2 regions of the Hyphomonas sp. UBA3601 genome follow, and region 1 is predicted to be linked to the other one. Evidence: predicted binding sites of a transcription regulator. Region 1 holds the regulator's gene; the other holds the start of a gene.
What was found. The regulator HrcA, encoded in region 1, represses chaperone genes, less so after heat shock. The targets are predictions, from matches to a motif close to GTTAGCANTCNNCNNNGNNGANTGCTAAC.
Positions count from the first base shown of each region.

Region 2: the regulator HrcA is predicted to act here: its motif matches at 2,582-2,610, upstream of groES (co-chaperone GroES).

Region 1 is NZ_DFME01000071.1:1,045-12,023, reverse strand. It holds gene rdgB (RdgB/HAM1 family non-canonical purine NTP pyrophosphatase) at 1-345, opposite strand, end outside; gene B4F73_RS07380 (DUF2975 domain-containing protein) at 479-1,000, shown strand; gene B4F73_RS07375 (helix-turn-helix domain-containing protein) at 1,012-1,251, shown strand; gene B4F73_RS07370 (hypothetical protein) at 1,252-1,638, shown strand; gene B4F73_RS07365 (CreA family protein) at 1,681-2,178, shown strand; gene B4F73_RS07360 (group III truncated hemoglobin) at 2,246-2,686, shown strand; gene rph (ribonuclease PH) at 2,683-3,408, opposite strand; gene B4F73_RS07350 (formate--tetrahydrofolate ligase) at 3,498-5,168, shown strand; gene hrcA (heat-inducible transcriptional repressor HrcA) at 5,234-6,325, shown strand; gene B4F73_RS07340 (nucleotide exchange factor GrpE) at 6,322-6,936, shown strand; gene B4F73_RS07335 (SMP-30/gluconolactonase/LRE family protein) at 6,937-7,773, opposite strand; gene B4F73_RS07330 (DUF2061 domain-containing protein) at 7,851-8,063, opposite strand; gene dnaK (molecular chaperone DnaK) at 8,368-10,293, shown strand; gene dnaJ (molecular chaperone DnaJ) at 10,394-10,979, shown strand, end outside.
Region 2 is NZ_DFME01000123.1:555-7,914, reverse strand. It holds partial or broken gene B4F73_RS13305 (AMP-binding protein) at 1-362, opposite strand, end outside; gene groL (chaperonin GroEL) at 516-2,165, opposite strand; gene groES (co-chaperone GroES) at 2,220-2,510, opposite strand; gene B4F73_RS13290 (GGDEF domain-containing protein) at 2,915-3,667, shown strand; gene B4F73_RS13285 (DUF3137 domain-containing protein) at 3,715-4,860, shown strand; gene B4F73_RS13280 (RDD family protein) at 4,865-5,809, opposite strand; gene B4F73_RS13275 (stage II sporulation protein M) at 5,806-6,807, opposite strand; gene B4F73_RS13270 (DUF58 domain-containing protein) at 6,804-7,360, opposite strand, start outside.

The DNA.
Region 1 (10,979 bases):
ATCGAGTTCGCGCTGAACTTTCTCCATCGCCTTGCCAAAGTCGCGCGGTTCGCCCGCCCATCGGGCTGAGTAAATGCCCGGCGCGCCGCCCAAAGCTGTAACAGACAGGCCAGAATCGTCGGACAGCGCCGGAGCACCCGTAGCCTCAGCCGCCGCCCGCGCCTTGAGGATTGCATTGCCGGCAAACGTCGCTTCGGTTTCTTCCGGTTCGGGCAAGTCGAGCTCAATCGCCGAGACGACCTCAAAGCCCAGAGGCGCGAACAGATCCGTCAGCTCGGATACTTTGCCCTTATTATGGGTCGCCGCGACCAGCCGTCCGGGCGAGAGCCTTCGAATCATGCTAATTTCACCCATTCTGTATTGGCCCTATTCTTGCTTTTGTCATTAAAGTATATATCGTTATTCGGTAAGCCTTGCGTCTTTAGCGATAAAGTCGAGCGGCTCCATGTCAACAACGCCGGAAGGTGAAAAGATACGCATGAGTACAAACGCGGGAAACTCCATGGCCGCCATCATGACCGTGCTGGTGACGATTGTCATGTGGATGACTGCCCTCATCGGCGCAATCGTTATCCTCGCAGCCGGGATAGAATTGATCTCCATGTTGTCAGGCAATCCAATCAATATTGGCGGCATCAAGATCGACGACCATGATATCAGCGTGCACGAACTCAGCGCAGGCCTGCTCGGCGCTGTTGTGGTGGTCGCTGCTGTCGTCTTTGTCTGTCTTGAATTGCGCAAGATCCTCGCAACCCTGTCTGCAGGTGACCCGTTCGTACCGGATAATGCTGGTCGGCTCACGCGAATCGCCATCGCCATCGCGGTGACACAACTGATGCGGTACGCGATCGCATTGGTGATCGGACTGACAGCCGAAGGGGCAAAAATACAATTGTCTTTCGACCTTATCGCATGGGCATCGGTTGCGGCGCTCTTCATCCTGTCCCAAGTCTTCCGTGAGGGCACTCGCCTTCGCGACGAAGAAAAAATGACGATTTAGGAGCACAGGATATGTCCATACGCGTAACCCTCGACCGAGTGCTTCTAGATCGCCGCATGTCTCTGACGGAGCTATCAGAACGCGTTGGCGTAACGCTGGCCAATCTTTCGATCCTGAAAACCGGCAAGGCCAAAGCAGTGCGGTTCTCCACACTTGAAGCCTTGTGCCGGGAACTGGATTGCCAGCCAGGTGATTTGCTTGTCTTCGACGACGAGGATTCGGCGGACCATGAACAAGTCGCGGCCGAATAGGTGACGCGTCTCCGCCTCCTGCCGTTCGAACCAGGCGATGTCGTTTCGGTCCGGTTTGGAGTGGTCCTGTCGCATTATGGCGTAGTGACCTCCCGCGGGACAATCATCAGCAATTCCCGCCTGCATGATGGTGTCGTCGAACAAAGCCCCGATCAGTTTTCGACCGGTCGTGAGATTCGCCTGCATCGCCGCTACAGCTCGCTGGATGGCCACCTCGTGGAAAGCCGCGCCCGTCGCCAGCTTGGCCGTGACTATGATCTGTTCGGCTCCAATTGCGGCCATCTTGTCCGCCATGCGCACCGCCGCAAGCCAACGCCGATGCAGATTGGGGCAGCGACTGTCCGCGCATTGGGCGACATGCTATCCAGCAAGCGAAATCCTTACTGACTCAGACAAGGAACGTCGAAGGCCTTTCGGCGTAGCTACAGCATGACCCACAAGATTGCCTGCGCGATGCTCGCCCTGATCCTGCCCCTTGCTGCGTGTGGCGGTGACAAGGAAGTTGGCGAATTCAAGAATGACTGGCTCGGCAACGAGATCAAGATCAAGCAGTTACAGGATCCCGATATTCAGGGTATCGTCTGCCATCTCTCTTATTTTGATCGTGGCGTCTGGGACAGGCTTGGCAAGGGCAACTGGTTTGAAAACCCGTCCAATTCCTCGATATCATGCCTTCAGTCGGGCCCGATCCGCATCGGTCGGATTGATCTGGACAAGTCCGGCGAGGAAGTGTTCGACCAGAACCAGAGCCTGGTCTTCAAACAACTTGCCGTCCGCCGGATTTACGATGCCGATTCCGACAGCCTGATGTACGTCTCCTACAGCCGCAAGATCGTCGACGGCTCTGCCAAGATGAGCCTGTCGACCGTGCCGCTGTTTGGGCGTGATGTGACCTGGCAAAATGGGAAGCCGGCTTCCGGCAATTAGTCCACCGACACATGTTTTCGGCAATTACGTATGGACGCCGGACAGTTCGGCGCCCATGTGCGGCTGCATGACAATGAGAGTCCGATCTGCTGATGATCGTCGCCGCGAGATTCAGGAAAACGCCACGCGCCTCGGCATCGACGAGGCGTTCATTTCCGATCTTGTCGAGCGGTTCTATGCCCGCGTCCGCGCCCACCCCCTTCTGGGCCCGGTTTTCGAGCAAGAGATCAGAGACCAGTGGCCATCCCACCTCGCCAAGTTGAAGGATTTCTGGTCGTCGGTGTCCATGAACACGGGTCGCTATTCCGGCAAGCCTTTCCCGGCCCATATGAAATTGACGGGCATCACGCCCGCCCATTTCAATATCTGGCTCGCCCTGTTCAGATTGACGCTGGAAGACCTGTCGGACAATCCGGAAACGGTGGACTACTTCATGGAACGCGCCAATCGCATAGCCCGCAGCTTCCAGCTCGGCATGTTCGAACTGGGCAACGGCCCCGGCATTTAGCCCAGCGCGGCCTTCTGCGCGTCGAACAGTTCCATACAGCCTTTTTCCGCGAGTCTCAGCATTTCATCGAGCTCAGGACGGGTCATCGGGCGCTCTTCGCCGGTGCCTTGCACCTCGATAAAACCACCATCGGAACTCATCACGACATTCATGTCGGCTTCACCGCGTGAATCTTCCGGATAGTCGACATCCAGAACCGGGTGGTCCTGGTAGATGCCCACAGAAATGGCGGCCGCCTGCTTTGTGATTGGATCCGCAGAAATCACGCCTTCGGCGCGCAGGTAGCGACAGGCCATGGCCAAGGCAACAAATCCGCCGGTGATCGAAGCCGTGCGCGTGCCGCCATCGGCCTGCAACACGTCACAATCTATGGTGATCTGGTTCTCGCCCAGCGCCTTCAAGTCACACACTGAACGCAGGGAGCGACCAATCAGGCGCTGAATTTCCTGCGTGCGACCGGACTGTTTGCCGGAGGCTGCTTCCCGCCGACCGCGTGTATGTGTTGCGCGCGGCAACATGCCATACTCAGCGGTGACCCAGCCCTTGCCCTGCCCTTTCATCCAAGGCGGGACGTTCTTTTCCCAACTGGCGGTGCACAGGACATGCGTGTTGCCGAACTTGGCGAGGCATGAGCCTTCAGCATAGCGCGTGACATTGGTCTCCAGCGTCACGTCGCGAAGCTGGTCAAAAGCGCGTCCGGATGGACGAATAAGCGTGCTCATTTTGAATTCCTCATTGCTGCCCTGCCTGATTGCGGGTTTTGACGCGCCTGTCTACACCGGGAGAGAGGTTCATAACCGCCGGGGGAATCATGCCGACAGATATCGAGATCGCCAGAAGCGCCAAGAAGCGCCCTATTCACGAATTGGCCGAAGCGCTCGAGATCGATCCAGAAAACATTATACCCTATGGCCATGACAAGGCGAAGATCGCAACCGGTCACCTGACGGCTATAAAATCAAAGCCCAATGGCAAGCTGATCCTGGTCACCGCGATCAACCCGACACCTGCTGGCGAAGGCAAGACCACAACCAGTGTCGGACTGACAGACGCAATGAACCGGATCGGCGAGCGCACCTTGCTCTGCCTCCGTGAACCTTCGCTCGGCCCCTGTTTCGGGATGAAGGGCGGAGCCACAGGCGGCGGCCAGGCGCAAGTGGTGCCGATGGAGGACATCAACCTCCACTTCACGGGTGACTTCCACGCGATCACCTCCGCCCACAACTTGCTTGCTGCCATGATCGACAATCACGTCCATTGGGGCGGGGACAGCGGCATCGATCCCACACGGATCACATGGCGCCGCGTCATGGACATGAATGACCGCAATCTGCGCAGTGTCGTAACGGGCCTCGGCGGCAGCCCGAATGGCACACCGATGGAAACCGGCTTCGACATCACTGTCGCATCCGAAATCATGGCAATCCTCTGCCTGGCAAAGGATGCCCACGACTTGCAAGCCCGGCTGGAGCGCATGGTGATCGGCTATCGCCGGGGGCGCGTGCCTGTCACGGCGAAAGACATGAATGCGGTCGGTGCCATGATGGTCCTTCTGAAGGACGCCATGCTGCCCAATCTGGTCCAGACCCTGGAGGGCAACCCAGCACTCATTCATGGCGGCCCGTTTGCCAATATTGCGCATGGCTGCAGCTCTGTGATCGCCACGCAAGCCGCACTCAAGATGGCAGATTTCGTCGTAACGGAAGCTGGCTTCGGAGCAGATCTCGGCGCGGAGAAGTTCTTCAATATCAAATGCCGCCAGGCTGGCCTCGCGCCCAGCGCTGCGGTGCTCGTCGCGACCGTTCGCGCGCTGAAGATGCATGGCGGCATCGCCAAGGAAGACGCCGGCACCGTCAGTTACGACTCGCTCGAAAAGGGCCTTGCCAATCTTGGCCGCCATATCGAGAACATGAAACAGTTCAACGTCCCGGTCGTCGTGGCAATCAACCGGTTTACCTCGGACACATCCGGTGAAATCGCCGCAATTGAAGCCTACTGTGCCCAACAGGACGTACCCGTCTCCGTCTGCACGCACTGGGCTGAAGGGGGGCATGGCGCCGAACACCTTGCGCACACAGTTGCCAATCTTGCGCGAAACGCACCGGCAGATTTCGAACCGCTCTATCCGCCGGAAATGCCTCTCTTTGACAAGATCGAAACCGTTGCCCGGCGCATCTATCGTGCCAGCCATGTCGAGACGACCCCTTCGGTACGCAACCAGCTGGAACGTTGGGAAAAGGCAGGCTTCGGCCATTTCCCTGTCTGTATGGCAAAGACGCCCTACAGTTTTTCAAGCGATGCCAAACTGATTGGCGCGCCCGAAGACCATGTTCTCAAGCTTCGTGACGTGCGCCTGTCTGCGGGTGCGGGGTTCGTCGTGGGAATCTGTGGTGACATTGTCACCATGCCGGGTCTTCCCCGCCAGCCTGCTGCGGAAAACATGCACCTCAACACCCTGGGTCAAATCGAAGGCCTTTCCTGATTGGTGCTCAGCAGGCGGGATGAAACCTGTTGAACGCAGCGCGGCACACGCCTAATCAATAAGGGATGATCCAGCCACTCGACACGCAATCCCTGTTGCAGCGCCTTGACCAGCGTTCTCGCGACATTTTCCGTGAGATTGTCGAAGGCTATCTGACCACAGGCGAGCCTGTCGGCTCCCGCACCTTGTCGAAAAGCGGGATAGCCCTCTCTCCTGCCTCCATCCGCAATGTGATGGCGGATCTGACTGAACTCGGCCTGCTGGAATCGCCCCACATCTCTGCCGGACGCGCGCCGACCCATACCGGCCTGCGCCTGTTCGTCGACGGCTTTCTCGAAATCGGAGAGCCCAGCCGCGCCGACCGTATGGAGATTGATGACCGCCTCAAGTCGGCGGGCACCAATATCGAAGCGGTCATGGGCGAAGCCTCGAATATCCTGTCCGGCCTGACCGGCGGTGCAGGCCTGGTCACGTCCCCAACCCGCGACGCCGTGGTCAGGCATGCCGAATTCGTACCGCTCGGCGGACGCGAAGCGCTCTGCGTCATCGTCACAGAGGATGGCGATGTCGAGAACCGTATCGTTGAAGTGCCCGAAGGGCTGCCGGCAACGACGCTGATCGAGGCGGGTAATTATCTCTCAACGCGCGTGCGCGGTCGCACCCTGACGGAAGTCGCCAGCGATATCCGTCAGGAATTGCGCTCGCATCGCGCCGCGCTGGATCAGGCCGCATCCTCGCTGGTGGAACAGGGACTGGCGCAATGGAGCGGTGATGCACCCGGACGGGGACGCTCCCTGATCGTGAGAGGCCGTGCCAATTTGCTCGAAGACGCACAGGCCGCAGAAGATCTCGACCGGGTACGCCAGCTGTTCAACGAGCTTGAACGCCAGCAAAGCTTGCTCGATATCCTCGACACAACCCGAGAAGCGGACGGTGTGCGGCTGTTCATTGGTGCGGAGAACCAGCTTTTCCCGCTATCGGGTTCAAGTGTGATTGTGGCTCCCTATATGGGAGGCGGAAAACAGGTTATTGGCGCACTGGGCGTGATCGGCCCCACCCGGCTGAACTATGCCCGCGTCATACCTATGGTCGATTATACGGCGAAAGTGGTCGGGGAACTCCTCTCCACACGCCGCAAAAAGGATACGCAAGGATGAGCGACGAAACCAAACCCGGCGAAACCGCTGAAATTGATTCCAATACTTCCAAGGCTGACCTCAAAGCGGCTGCGGACGATATCCTGAAGTCTGCGCCCAAGCAGGAAGACGCACCCGAAGCGCAAGCGGACGTGGATCCTGTGCAGCAACTTGAGATCGAGAAAGAAGAGCTGCGCGAGCAATTGCTGCGAACGCTGGCCGACCTCGACAATACGCGCAAGCGCGCCGAGCGTCAGGTGTCCGACGCGCGCGTCTACGCCATCGAGAAATTTGCCGGCGACCTGCTCAGCGTTTCGGATAACCTCTCCCGCGCCCTCGCCGCCCTGACCGATGAAGATCGCGCTGCCCTGTCAGAAGCTGGCCGGAACCTGTTCGAAGGCATCGAGATGACGGAGAAGGAGCTGCACACAGCCCTCGCCCGTCATGGCGTTACGGTGATTGCCGCCCTGCCCGGCGACACATTCGATCCGAACCTGCATCAGGCCGTTGCAAACATTCCGTCTGACCAGCCAAACGGCACCATCGCCTCCTGCTTCCAGCCCGGCTGGAAGATCGGCGAGCGCACCTTGCGCGCCGCCATGGTCGCCGTCAGCGCAGGCGCAGCGAACTGATCAACGCCCCACCTTCCACGTCGTAACGGTGTTCTGCCGCCAGTTCGGCACGATGACCGTATCGCCGATCACCGTCAGGTCATTCTGAGAGACCGGTTCATCAAACAGGGTGGCGACCGCGCCATCTTCGCCGACATAGTGGATCTGGCCGGGCCAGGACGAGACGAGATAGCCGCCGCCCGGCACGAGCCCGATCCCGTCGGCATTTTCCATGCCGGCGGCAATCTCGGTCAATTCGCCCTCTGCGGTCACGCTGAACAAGCTGCCGGTTGTCATGGTAGAGACCAGCATCCGGTCGCCATCGCCCAACAGGCCATTCACGCCCGCCAGCCGCTCATCCTGCAGCCAAAGCTCAGCCGTACCGTCTGATATCCGATAGATCGCCGCATCACCGGAATCCGACACATAGATCGCGCCGTTCCAGTCGGTCGCATCATTGAGAAATTTGGCGCCCTCAATGCGGACTGAGTCCAGTCGCTCGCCGTCTTCGACGTTGAACATCACCACGCTATCAATGTCGGCGGCATACAGAGTCCCGTCCAGCACGGCCATGCCCTTGGGCGCGTCCAGTTTCGCTGCCCAGTAGCGCGTCGTGATACTGCCGTCGGCTGCAAGATGAGAAATGTAGCCATTCCCATCCTTGTCAGTCCCCTCTCCGACCACGTTCGAAATGAAGTATCCGCCATCCGGCGCAGCAGCGACACCTTCTGGACTTTCAAAGCCTTCCGCAATCCAGACCTGCTCAATGCTCGCCACAGAGAGCGCCTTGTTGACAGGCTCTGACGTGCAGGCCGCCAATAGACAGATGGAAAAGATTGGAACGAAGGTGCGGATCATCTGGAGCCTCCCCGGCTTCTGCTTTTTTGGCACTATGCCCGGCAGGATACCCAAACGTCCAGAAGTTCCGGGATAATTCAGCCCAGCGGCTCGGGCGCGGTGCGCCCACGGCCGGGCAGGCGCTCCCACAGGCGCTCATGAAACGTGTAGGCGAGGGTCTGCACGGCCGGTTCAATCATTCCGATGGCCAGCGCCGCATGCCAGTTACGCGTCAGGGCAAACGCCACGGCAATAGCGACCGTAAAGTGCATCAGGCTGTATGTGAGTGTCTTGATGAGTTGGCGCGGCATGATATTTCCTTTCACACCAACTGACATAGTGAGACTGAGAACCATTATCAAATAAATTGCTGTTGGGGTTGCTATAGGGCCGACCTATAGCAGCAATGCACCAAAATCCTGTACAGCTACGTATTGTTCCCCCCTTGAGACGCGCTAAACCCTTCCCATATCGCAAGACGAACCGGCGCACGGATCAAAACCGTTTCCGCCGCCTCATTTGAACCCTTGGAAAGAGCCACTGGCTGTCCGGGGCTGCTGAGCAGACCGCAACAGAACACGGCCCGTGGCGGCTTGATAAAAAGAGAGATGCAACATGAGCAAAATCATTGGTATTGACCTTGGAACCACCAACTCCTGCGTCGCCGTCATGGAAGGCGGACAGGCAAAGGTCATTGAAAACGCAGAAGGCCAGCGCACAACCCCGTCCGTTGTGGCCTTCACTGAAGGCGGCGAACGCCTGATCGGCATGCCGGCCCGGCGCCAGGCTGTCACCAACCCGGATTTCACCTTCTACGCCATCAAGCGTCTGATCGGTCGCCAGTTCGACGACCCGACCGCGCAGAAGGACAAGGAAATTTCCCCGTTCGAAATCGTCAAAGGCCCGGCAGGCGACGCCTGGGTCAAAGGTCGCGACAAGGATTACGCACCACAGGAAGTGTCTGCTTTCATCCTGACCAAGATGAAGGAAACGGCTGAAGCCTATCTCGGCAGCGAAGTGACCCAGGCGGTCATCACCGTGCCTGCCTACTTCAATGATGCGCAACGCCAGGCAACCAAAGACGCCGGCAAGATCGCGGGTCTTGAAGTCCTGCGGATCATCAACGAGCCAACCGCTGCGGCCCTCGCCTACGGCCTCGACAAGGACGAACAGTCCAAGACGATCGCAGTCTACGACCTTGGCGGTGGTACGTTCGACGTCTCCCTGCTCGAAATCGGCGACGGTGTGTTCGAAGTGCTGTCCACCAATGGTGACACGTTCCTCGGCGGTGAAGACTTCGACCTCCGGATCGTCGACTTCCTTGCAGAAGAGTTCAAGAAGGATCAGGGCATTGACCTGAAAGCCGACAAGCTTGCCCTTCAGCGACTCAAGGAAGAAGCCGAGAAAGCCAAGAAAGAGCTTTCCTCTGCCAGCCAGTATGAAGTGAACCTTCCCTTCATCACGGCAGATGCGACCGGCCCCAAGCACCTCAATATCAAGCTGACGCGCGCCAAGTTCGAAAGCCTTGTCGAAGACCTCGTCAAGCGCACCATCGAACCGTGCAAGAAAGCGCTCGCAGATGCTGGCAAGTCTCCTTCCGACATCGACGAAGTCGTTCTCGTGGGCGGCATGACCCGCATGCCGGCGGTTCAGGAAGCCGTGAAGAAATTCTTCGGCCGCGAACCGCACAAGGGTGTGAACCCGGATGAAGTCGTTGCCATCGGCGCAGCGATCCAGGGCGGCGTGCTGCAAGGCGACGTGAAAGACGTGGTCCTGCTTGACGTGACCCCGCTCTCGCTCGGTATTGAAACACTGGGCGGCGTGTTCACACGCCTGATCGACCGCAACACGACGATCCCGACCAAGAAGTCCCAGGTGTTCTCGACGGCTGACGACAATCAGCCTGCCGTGACGATCAAGGTCTTCCAGGGCGAGCGCGAAATGGCCGTCGACAACAAGATGCTCGGCCAGTTCAATCTCGAAGGCATCCCGCCAGCACCGCGCGGCTTGCCTCAGATTGAAGTGACCTTTGACATCGACGCCAACGGCATCGTGTCCGTGTCCGCCAAGGACAAGGCCACGGGCAAAGAGCAGCAGATCACCATCCAGGCGGACGGTGGCCTGACGGACGAGGACATCAAGAACATGATGGCCGACGCCGAAGCCAATGCGGGCGAGGACAAGGCACGCCGCGAACTCGTCGAAGCCAAGAACCAGGCCGAAGCGCTGGTGCACCAGACCGAAAAGCAGGTCGAGGAGCATGGCGACAAGGTGTCTGACGAGGTGAAAGCCGAGATCAAGACGGCGTCCGACGAGCTGAAAGAGGCCCGTGAGGGCGACAACATCGCTGACATCCAGGCCAAGCATCAGGCCCTGATGACGGCCGCCATGAAGCTCGGCGAGGCAATCTATGCCAGCCAGCAGGATGAGGCGGCCACTGCGGACGCAGCCGCCGATGCGGCAGCCGACGGCGATGATGTGGTCGATGCCGACTTCGAGGAAGTCGACGACGACAAGAAGGACCAGGACAAGTCCGCCTGATCGGGGCTTCGTCATGATGTCTGTTTTTCTGCACAACCATGTGGACAGGGCGCGCGAAAGCGCGCCCTTCTCCGCATTCAAAGTTTCAAGGTGATCCCCGATGTCGAAGCGCGATTACTATGACGTGCTCGGGGTGAGCCGGGACGCGAGCGCGGAAGAGCTGAAAAAGGCTTACCGCTCGCAGGCTAAAAAGCTTCACCCCGACCAGAACCACGGCGACAAAAATGCCGAACAGCGCTTCAAGGAGCTGAACGAGGCCTATGACGCGCTGAAGGACGAACAGACCCGCGCCGCCTATGACCAGTTCGGCCACGCCGCCTTCGAGGGCGGCATGGGCGGACGCGGCGGCCCCGGCGGTATGGGCGGCGGCTTCGGCGGCGGCTTCGGCGGCGCGTCCATGTCGGATATTTTCGACGATCTCTTCGGCGAGTTCATGGGCGGAGGCGGTCGTGGCGGCGGACGCGGCGGACGACGTGGCGCTGGCGGCCAGATGCGCGGTCACGATCTTCGCTACAACATGGAGATCAGCCTGGAGGAAGCCTTCGAGGGCAAGAAGGCGCAGGTCCGCGTTCCCAGCTCCGTTGCTTGCGACGCCTGCCACGGTTCGGGCGCGGCGCCGGGCTCAAGCCCGATCACCTGTCCGACCTGTCAGGGCGACGGCAAGGTGCGAGCCTCCCAGGGCTTCT
Region 2 (7,360 bases), on a different contig from region 1:
AGTTCAACCTGATCAGTAAATTGTGCATCAAAGAACACAACCGCAGCGTCCGAGTTATCAAAAATGTAGAAGAGTTCGTCGGCGAGATAGCGATAGTTGACGTTCACATGCGTGAAACGACCTTTGAAACAAGCGGCGAGCGCTTCAGTATATTCAGGCTGGTTACGTAGATAGAAGCCAGCTTTGTCGCCTGTTTCGATCCCCATCTCGCGTAAATTCCGCGCAAGCCGGTTTGATCGAGCCGTGAAGTCTGGCCAGTATGTCCGCCGTGTCCCGTGGGCCAGAGCCAGGTCTTCCGGACCAAGCATCTCGCCCACAGCATCAAGCATGTCACCGAAATTCATATCCGAAGCAGATGCCACTTTGTTTCTCTCCCGTTTGTGTTTTTGGCAACTCTAAGCGGTTGCCGCAGCGGTAGAGAAGCTGGAATCGAGTGCGTCGGAAGGATCATTTCGCCCAAAAAAAGAGGCAGCACCGAAGTGCTGCCTCTGACAATTTGGCTTTGAGGGCCGGGCTTAGAAGCCCATGCCACCCATTCCGCCCATGCCGCCACCCATGTCAGGCATGCCGCCGCCGGCACCTTCCTTCTTTGGGGCTTCAGCGATGGACGCTTCCGTCGTGATCAACAGGCCAGCAACCGATGCAGCGTTCTGCAGAGCAGAGCGCACAACTTTCACCGGGTCGATCACGCCCATGGCGACGAGGTCACCATATTCTTCGGTCTGGGCGTTGAAGCCGAAGCCCTTGCCCTTGCCGCGACGGATCTGGTCGACAACGACCGAGCCTTCGACGCCGGCGTTTTCAGCGATCTGGCGAACCGGAGCTTCCAGAGCCTTGCGCACGATGTCGATACCGGCCTGTTCGTCAGCATTCAGACCTTTGACGTCGATATTGCTTGCAGCAGCGAGAAGCGCCGTACCACCACCAGGGACGATACCTTCTTCCACAGCGGCACGCGTGGCGTTCAGGGCGTCATCGACGCGATCCTTGCGCTCTTTCACTTCCACTTCAGTGGCACCGCCAACCTTGATGACAGCTACGCCGCCAGCCAGTTTCGCGAGACGCTCCTGCAGCTTCTCCTTGTCGTAGTCGGAAGACGTGTCTTCGATCTGCTTGCGGATCTGCGACACGCGAGCTTCGAGGTCTTTCTTGGCGCCAGCGCCGTCCACGATGGTCGTGTCATCTTTTGTGATGGCGACTTTCTTCGCGGTGCCGAGCATGTCCATGGAGACGTTCTCGAGCTTGATGCCGAGATCTTCGGAAATGACCTGGCCGCCGGTAAGGACAGCGATGTCCTGCAACATGGCTTTGCGGCGGTCGCCGAAACCTGGAGCTTTCACAGCAGCGATCTTCAGGCCGCCGCGCAGCTTGTTGACCACGAGGGTGGCCAGTGCTTCACCGTCGACATCTTCAGCGATGATCAGGAGCGGCTTCTGGCTCTGAACAACGTTTTCGAGGATCGGCAGCATTGGCTGCAGGGAAGACAGCTTGCTCTCGTGCAGCAGAATGAACGGATCTTCGAGTTCCGCGATCATCTTGTCCGGATTGGTGATGAAGTAAGGCGACAGGTAGCCACGATCGAACTGCATGCCTTCGACAACATCGAGTTCGGTTTCGAGCGACTTGGCTTCTTCAACCGTGATGACGCCTTCATTGCCGACTTTCGCCATGGCTTCGGCGATCATTGCGCCAACTTCGGTGTCGCCGTTTGCAGAGATCGTGCCGACCTGGGCAATCTCTTCGTTCGACTTCACCTTCTTGGAATGATGAGCGAGGTCTTTAACGACTTCGGCGGATGCCTTGTCGATGCCGCGCTTCAGGTCCATTGGGTTCATGCCGGCAGCAACGCGCTTCAGGCCTTCGCGAACGATGGCTTGGGCGAGAACCGTTGCGGTCGTGGTGCCGTCACCGGCAACGTCGTTGGCCTTGGAAGCCACTTCGCGCAGCATTTGTGCGCCCATGTTTTCCAGCTTGTCTTCAAGCTCGATCTCTTTTGCGACGGTGACGCCGTCCTTCGTGGTGCGCGGAGCGCCGAAGGATTTCTCGATGACGACGTTACGGCCTTTTGGACCGAGCGTGACTTTAACGGCGTTGGCAAGCGTATCGACGCCTTTCAGCATCCGTTCGCGAGCTTCTGCGCCGAAAACTACGTGTTTGGCTGACATTGTGGATTACCTCTGTTGAGAATTCTGTCTGATGGAAAGCGAAAGTGTGGGGGCTTAGCCCTCCAGGACACCCATGATGTCGCTCTCTTTCATGATGAGCAGTTCTTCGCCATCGACGGTCACTTCCGTGCCGGACCATTTACCGAAGAGCACGCGATCACCAGCTTTGACGTCGAGCGCGACACGCTCGTTGTCGTCACCAATCGCACCAGCGCCGACGGCGACGATTTCGCCTTCCTGCGGCTTTTCCTTTGCGGTGTCGGGAATGATGATCCCGCCCTTGGTTTTCTCTTCTTCCTTGACGCGGCGCACGACGACACGGTCGTGCAGGGGACGAAGTTTCATTGGATTTAGCCCTCTTGTCTCTTTGACGAGTTCAATTGAAAACGGTCGTCAGCAAGCAAATGTCAGGGGGCTTTAGCACTCACCCGGCACGACTGCTAACGATGCTGCGGAGTTAAGAGCTGCGAACCACAGCGTCAACCGCGCCATTGCGAAATTTTTTGTAATTTCAGAACGCGAGAAAGGCTGTTGGACGGCTCGGGAACGACGGCTTCGGAGCGCTAACAATAAAAATTCAGCCAGTCCCATGCCTGATTGGGTGAGCATTGGCGCAACGTCAAGGCGTAGCGACCAGCTTGTCTGCTTGTTTCCAAAAGATGAATGGTCAGGCGTTAAAATTCCTCAATCGATTGACGGTAAAATATACTTCCTATGTCACAACCGCTACAGCAACCGGGAGTCGGGACGTGCAGGGTAAATTCGAAGATGTGGTCGAATCGCTGACCTTTTTCGCTTTTGTGGCGATTACGGCGCTTTGCCTATGCTTCACCTTTTCCGTCATTGTCTATTCAATGGGGTTCCCGTCTGATCCCCAGAATTTCATTGTCGCGAACCTTTTCATTGCGTCCTGTGTGGCCGTTCCGACGGCCGCAATTGCTGCCCAACACGAGTACAGAATGAGAATTTACCAGCGCACGCTGGAAGATATGGCCTCTACTGACGCACTGACGGGACTGCTAAACCGCAAGTTCTTCAAACAATTTGCCTGTGAAGAACTCGCGCGCATGAGCCGGACGGAGATGACATCGGCGGTGGCGTTGTTCGACATCGACTATTTCAAGGCGGTAAACGACCAGCATGGTCATGCAGCGGGCGACCGTGTGCTGCGAGAAATCGCGGCGGTCGCATATTCTGAACTTCGCGGTCCATTCGACCGACTTGGGCGCTGGGGCGGTGAAGAGTTTGTTGTCCTGCTCAGCAATGTCGATATGGAGAAGGCGCTCAGCGTCTGTGACCGTCTTCGTTCTTCCATTGAAGACCATGTCGTCATCGTGGACGGACAACCCGTGAGTGTCACTGCGAGTTTCGGCCTGGCCATGTTACCGCCCAACTCGGATTTCGACGACATGCTCGAACAGGCGGACGGCGCGCTTTACGAGTCCAAGGCCAAGGGGCGCAATTGCGTCACGGCCGTCAAGGAACTTACGCTCGCGGCTTGATCCCAAATTGTCGGGTCCCTAAGCCTGATACCTGAGGGGGACTCAGTATGTCAGACATTAGTCCAAACAGGTTGAACGACGCTTTGACGCGCGCGCCATCCCTCGCGGCGTTATCGGGTCGTCGTACAGAGTTTGCTAAGGCTGAGCGTGTTTGGTCGGATGTACTTGAGCCCGAACTGTCCCGGCGGGAAGAGAGTCGGAAAGCCACAATACGTGCAGCGATAACGCGTTCAATTATCGGTGCTGGCATCCCGGTCTTCATTATTATTTTGTTGATGATCTCTACGCTCGTGAGTGTTGATATCATCTCACCCGGACTCATATTTCTGGTCTTGGTGTCAGGCGCGATTGTGTCGGCGACCGCCTGGGTCAAGGTTTTTACAATGAAGTCGCAGACCAAGCAGTTGATCCTTTCAGCTGCCTGTGAACCGTTTGGCTTCACCTATGACACATTGCATCCAGACCTGTCCGGTATTGTCGATTTGAAGACGCTGGCTTCTCGGGCGAAGGAGTTGAATGCGGCCTATTCTGGCAAGATGAACTCGACAGTGAATACGCCGTTAGGCGCGATCAACATGAGTTCCACGAACGGTCCTGACGCGCCGACGCCAGCTTTTGAAATACTGAAAACTGTCAAATTGCTACCGGGTCACTCGCGTCTCAAATTCGAAGATCTGATTTCGGGTGAGCGTGCGGGGACTCGCTTTGCATTGGTTGAAGCCAAACTTGAAACCGGTGGCAAGAATAGCAAGACCGTATTTCAGGGCATTCTGGTTCATGTCGAATACCCAGAGCGCTTTCTTGGTCGAACCGTGATCGCGCGGTCTGGATGGTGGAAGCGGGGCAGGTATTCGGGTGACCTGAAGAAAGTGGATCTGATTTCCCGCGAACTCGAGGAAGCTTTTACCGTCTATTCGACAGACCAGGTGGAGGCCCGGGCGTTGTTGTCCCCAGACAGTATGGAGCGCCTGATCGCATTGGAGCGGCACTTTTCCGGGGGCAAGCTTCGCGGTGTGTTCGAAGATGGTCACATGACTCTGGCGCTGGAAGCGGAGGATCAGTTCGAAGCAGGTTCGATCTTCAAAACCTTGGTGGATCCACGTCGCTATGCGTCTGCGCTGGTTGAGTTGGGTCTCGTGTGTGACCTGATCGACGGCTTCCTGACCCGGGATTGGGTGCAGGGGCGTTTGTAGATAGTCAGCGCACGTCGAACTTGTCGGTTTTCCGTTCGCCCAAAATCATGCGTTGTTCGAGCCGCCTTCGAAGGGTTGCATAATAGGCTTCCAGAAAGGCGATATCGGTTTCACCCGGCTGGGCTTGCCATCCAATCTTTTGCCGAATGCGAAGCGCGACCTGCGCCTTTACATCTTGCGTTGACTGGCGAAGGACATCTTCCAATACGTGCAATTCATGAATGCCATAGGCTTCGGCTTGTTGGGGTGTGAAGGCAAATCGCTCATGCGTAGTGGCTCGGGTCGTCGATGAGATATCGCCCATCAGCTTGGTTTTGGGGTTTTTGATTACCCAGGTGCCAGCAATCAGGTCGCCAACGCGCATCTTGTCCTTGTTGAAGATTGGGAAGAGCAGGAAGATGCCGGACCAGACCAAGCCAAGCAGGGCCATCCAGCTGGTCACTTGATCCCCGCCCATCATAAGGAACTGAAAGGGTAGACCGATTTCGATTTCACGAATGAAATTCCGGGCTAGAACCGAGTTCGCAGTCAGACGCCCGCCATTGCGAGAGGTGACCCGGACGCCAAGGGCGCGCTTTCCGGGTGTGGCAGCCTTCGTGCCAAGTTCGAAGAAGATGTAGTAGAAATTTCGGACGAAGAAGAAAAAGACAAGCCAAACCGCCCAAGCGATATTGGCACTCTCGGGGTCCATGGCCCTTATTGCAAAAGAGAGCCCCAAAGCGGTCGCGATTACGATGGCCCATTGTATCGCGACATCGATGAGAAACGCGCCTGCACGCTCGGATGCAGTAGCCAGTTTAAGCTGTATCGCGGCGCCTTCCGGCGTGACCAGTTTTCGTACAAGTTTCGACTGACGCTCCTGCTCTTGCATGCGGGCGCGGCGGCGGCGCGCAGCTTCAACATTCGCAAGGTTCACGGTGTCTGGTGCCGGAGGAACGGTAGAGCTCATACGGTGTCCGTTCGTCTTGGCAGATAAAAATATGCGCACCACAAACCGAGAATGCTCAGAGCGATCGTATAGCGGATCGCGTCACTATTGATCATTTGCCGCCCGAAGCCTTCTAGCAAAGCCGCGACGATCAGCATGATGACGCACCCCATTGCAATTGTGGCGGCCTTTTGCCCGGCATGGCGCGCCGAGTTCAACCTGGTCATCTGGCCGGGGAAAGCGACTGCGCCCCCTATCACGAAGCCCGCTGCTCCTGCCAGTATGATGGCAAACAACTCGGTTGTTCCGTGGATCACCAGCCATCCGGTAAATTCATAGCCAAGCCCCTTGTCCCAGAATACGGCATGAAGTGAGCCCATCATGACACCGTTGTATACGAGCAGCCATGCGGTGGGGATACCGAACGCAAATCCGAGCGCGAAAGCAAACAGCGCAATCTGGGCATTGTTGTTGAACAGGAAACTCGCAAAGGAAGTCAGCTGGCCGTCGCCGTGATCTCCCTCGTCGGTATAGATTGTGGACCTCAGATATTCGACGGACGCATCCGGATTGCGCCCGTCCCAGATGTTCTGGCCATGAAAAGTCCAGAACCATTCCATGTCCTGCATGCACAGAAAGAATGCGAGCGCCCATCCGCCAAACAGGAACAGAGCTGCCAGCAAAGTTGGCCCGATGGCCGAGGAGACACAAGCAGGCCAGTCGCGTCGCAGGAAATCCATCATGCGCTCGCCGATGGAGGTCCGGGCGCCGTAGACGAAGAAATATGCACGTGTGCAGAGGCTTTCGAGATAGGCGATGACATTCTGGTCGAGCGAAATGGAGCGCGCCACCGACAAGGAAGAAACCGCCTGCCTATAGAGGCGAGGCAAGGCTGTCATATCGTCGTCGCTGAGCGCTTTCACGCCGGAGTTTTCAGCCCGTGTCAGGATCAAGTCCAGTTTGCGCCAGTCGGACTCACGCTCTTCGCGGAAGCGGTAGGATTTGAGAAGGTCGCTCACAGCATGTCCCTCTGTTTGATCTGAAGGTACCGGGAGATCAGTTCCGCGCCGAATTGTTCCGGTCTCGTCTCGATCACTTGTACGCCCATGCGCTGAAGCCGAAGCAGGACGGTGTCGCGCTCAGCCATGAGCGTGTCTGCGATGACGGCGCGAGTTACAGATTCCGTTGAACTTGGTGGCGCATCTACCATTTCTGCGAGCGATTCATCCTCGAATGTGGCAAATATCACCAGATGCCGATCAGTCAGGCGTTTCACATTTTCCAGCATGAGTTCGGCCGAAATCGTGTCGACAAAGTCGGAGAAAATAATGATGAGGCTGCGTCGCTCCAGCTTGCTCGCGAGTGAGGAGAGTGCAAGCGTGAAATTGGCCTCCTCAGCGGAGTAATCCAGTTGAGCCGCCAGATCCTGAGCTTTTGTGAAACTGCGTTGACCAGACATGAACCCGCTCATGAAACCGGGCTTGGCATCAAAGCCATAGATCATGGCGCGGTCGCCGCTGCGAAGAGACACAAAGGACAGGAGTAGTCCGGCATTGATGGCGCGATCAATCT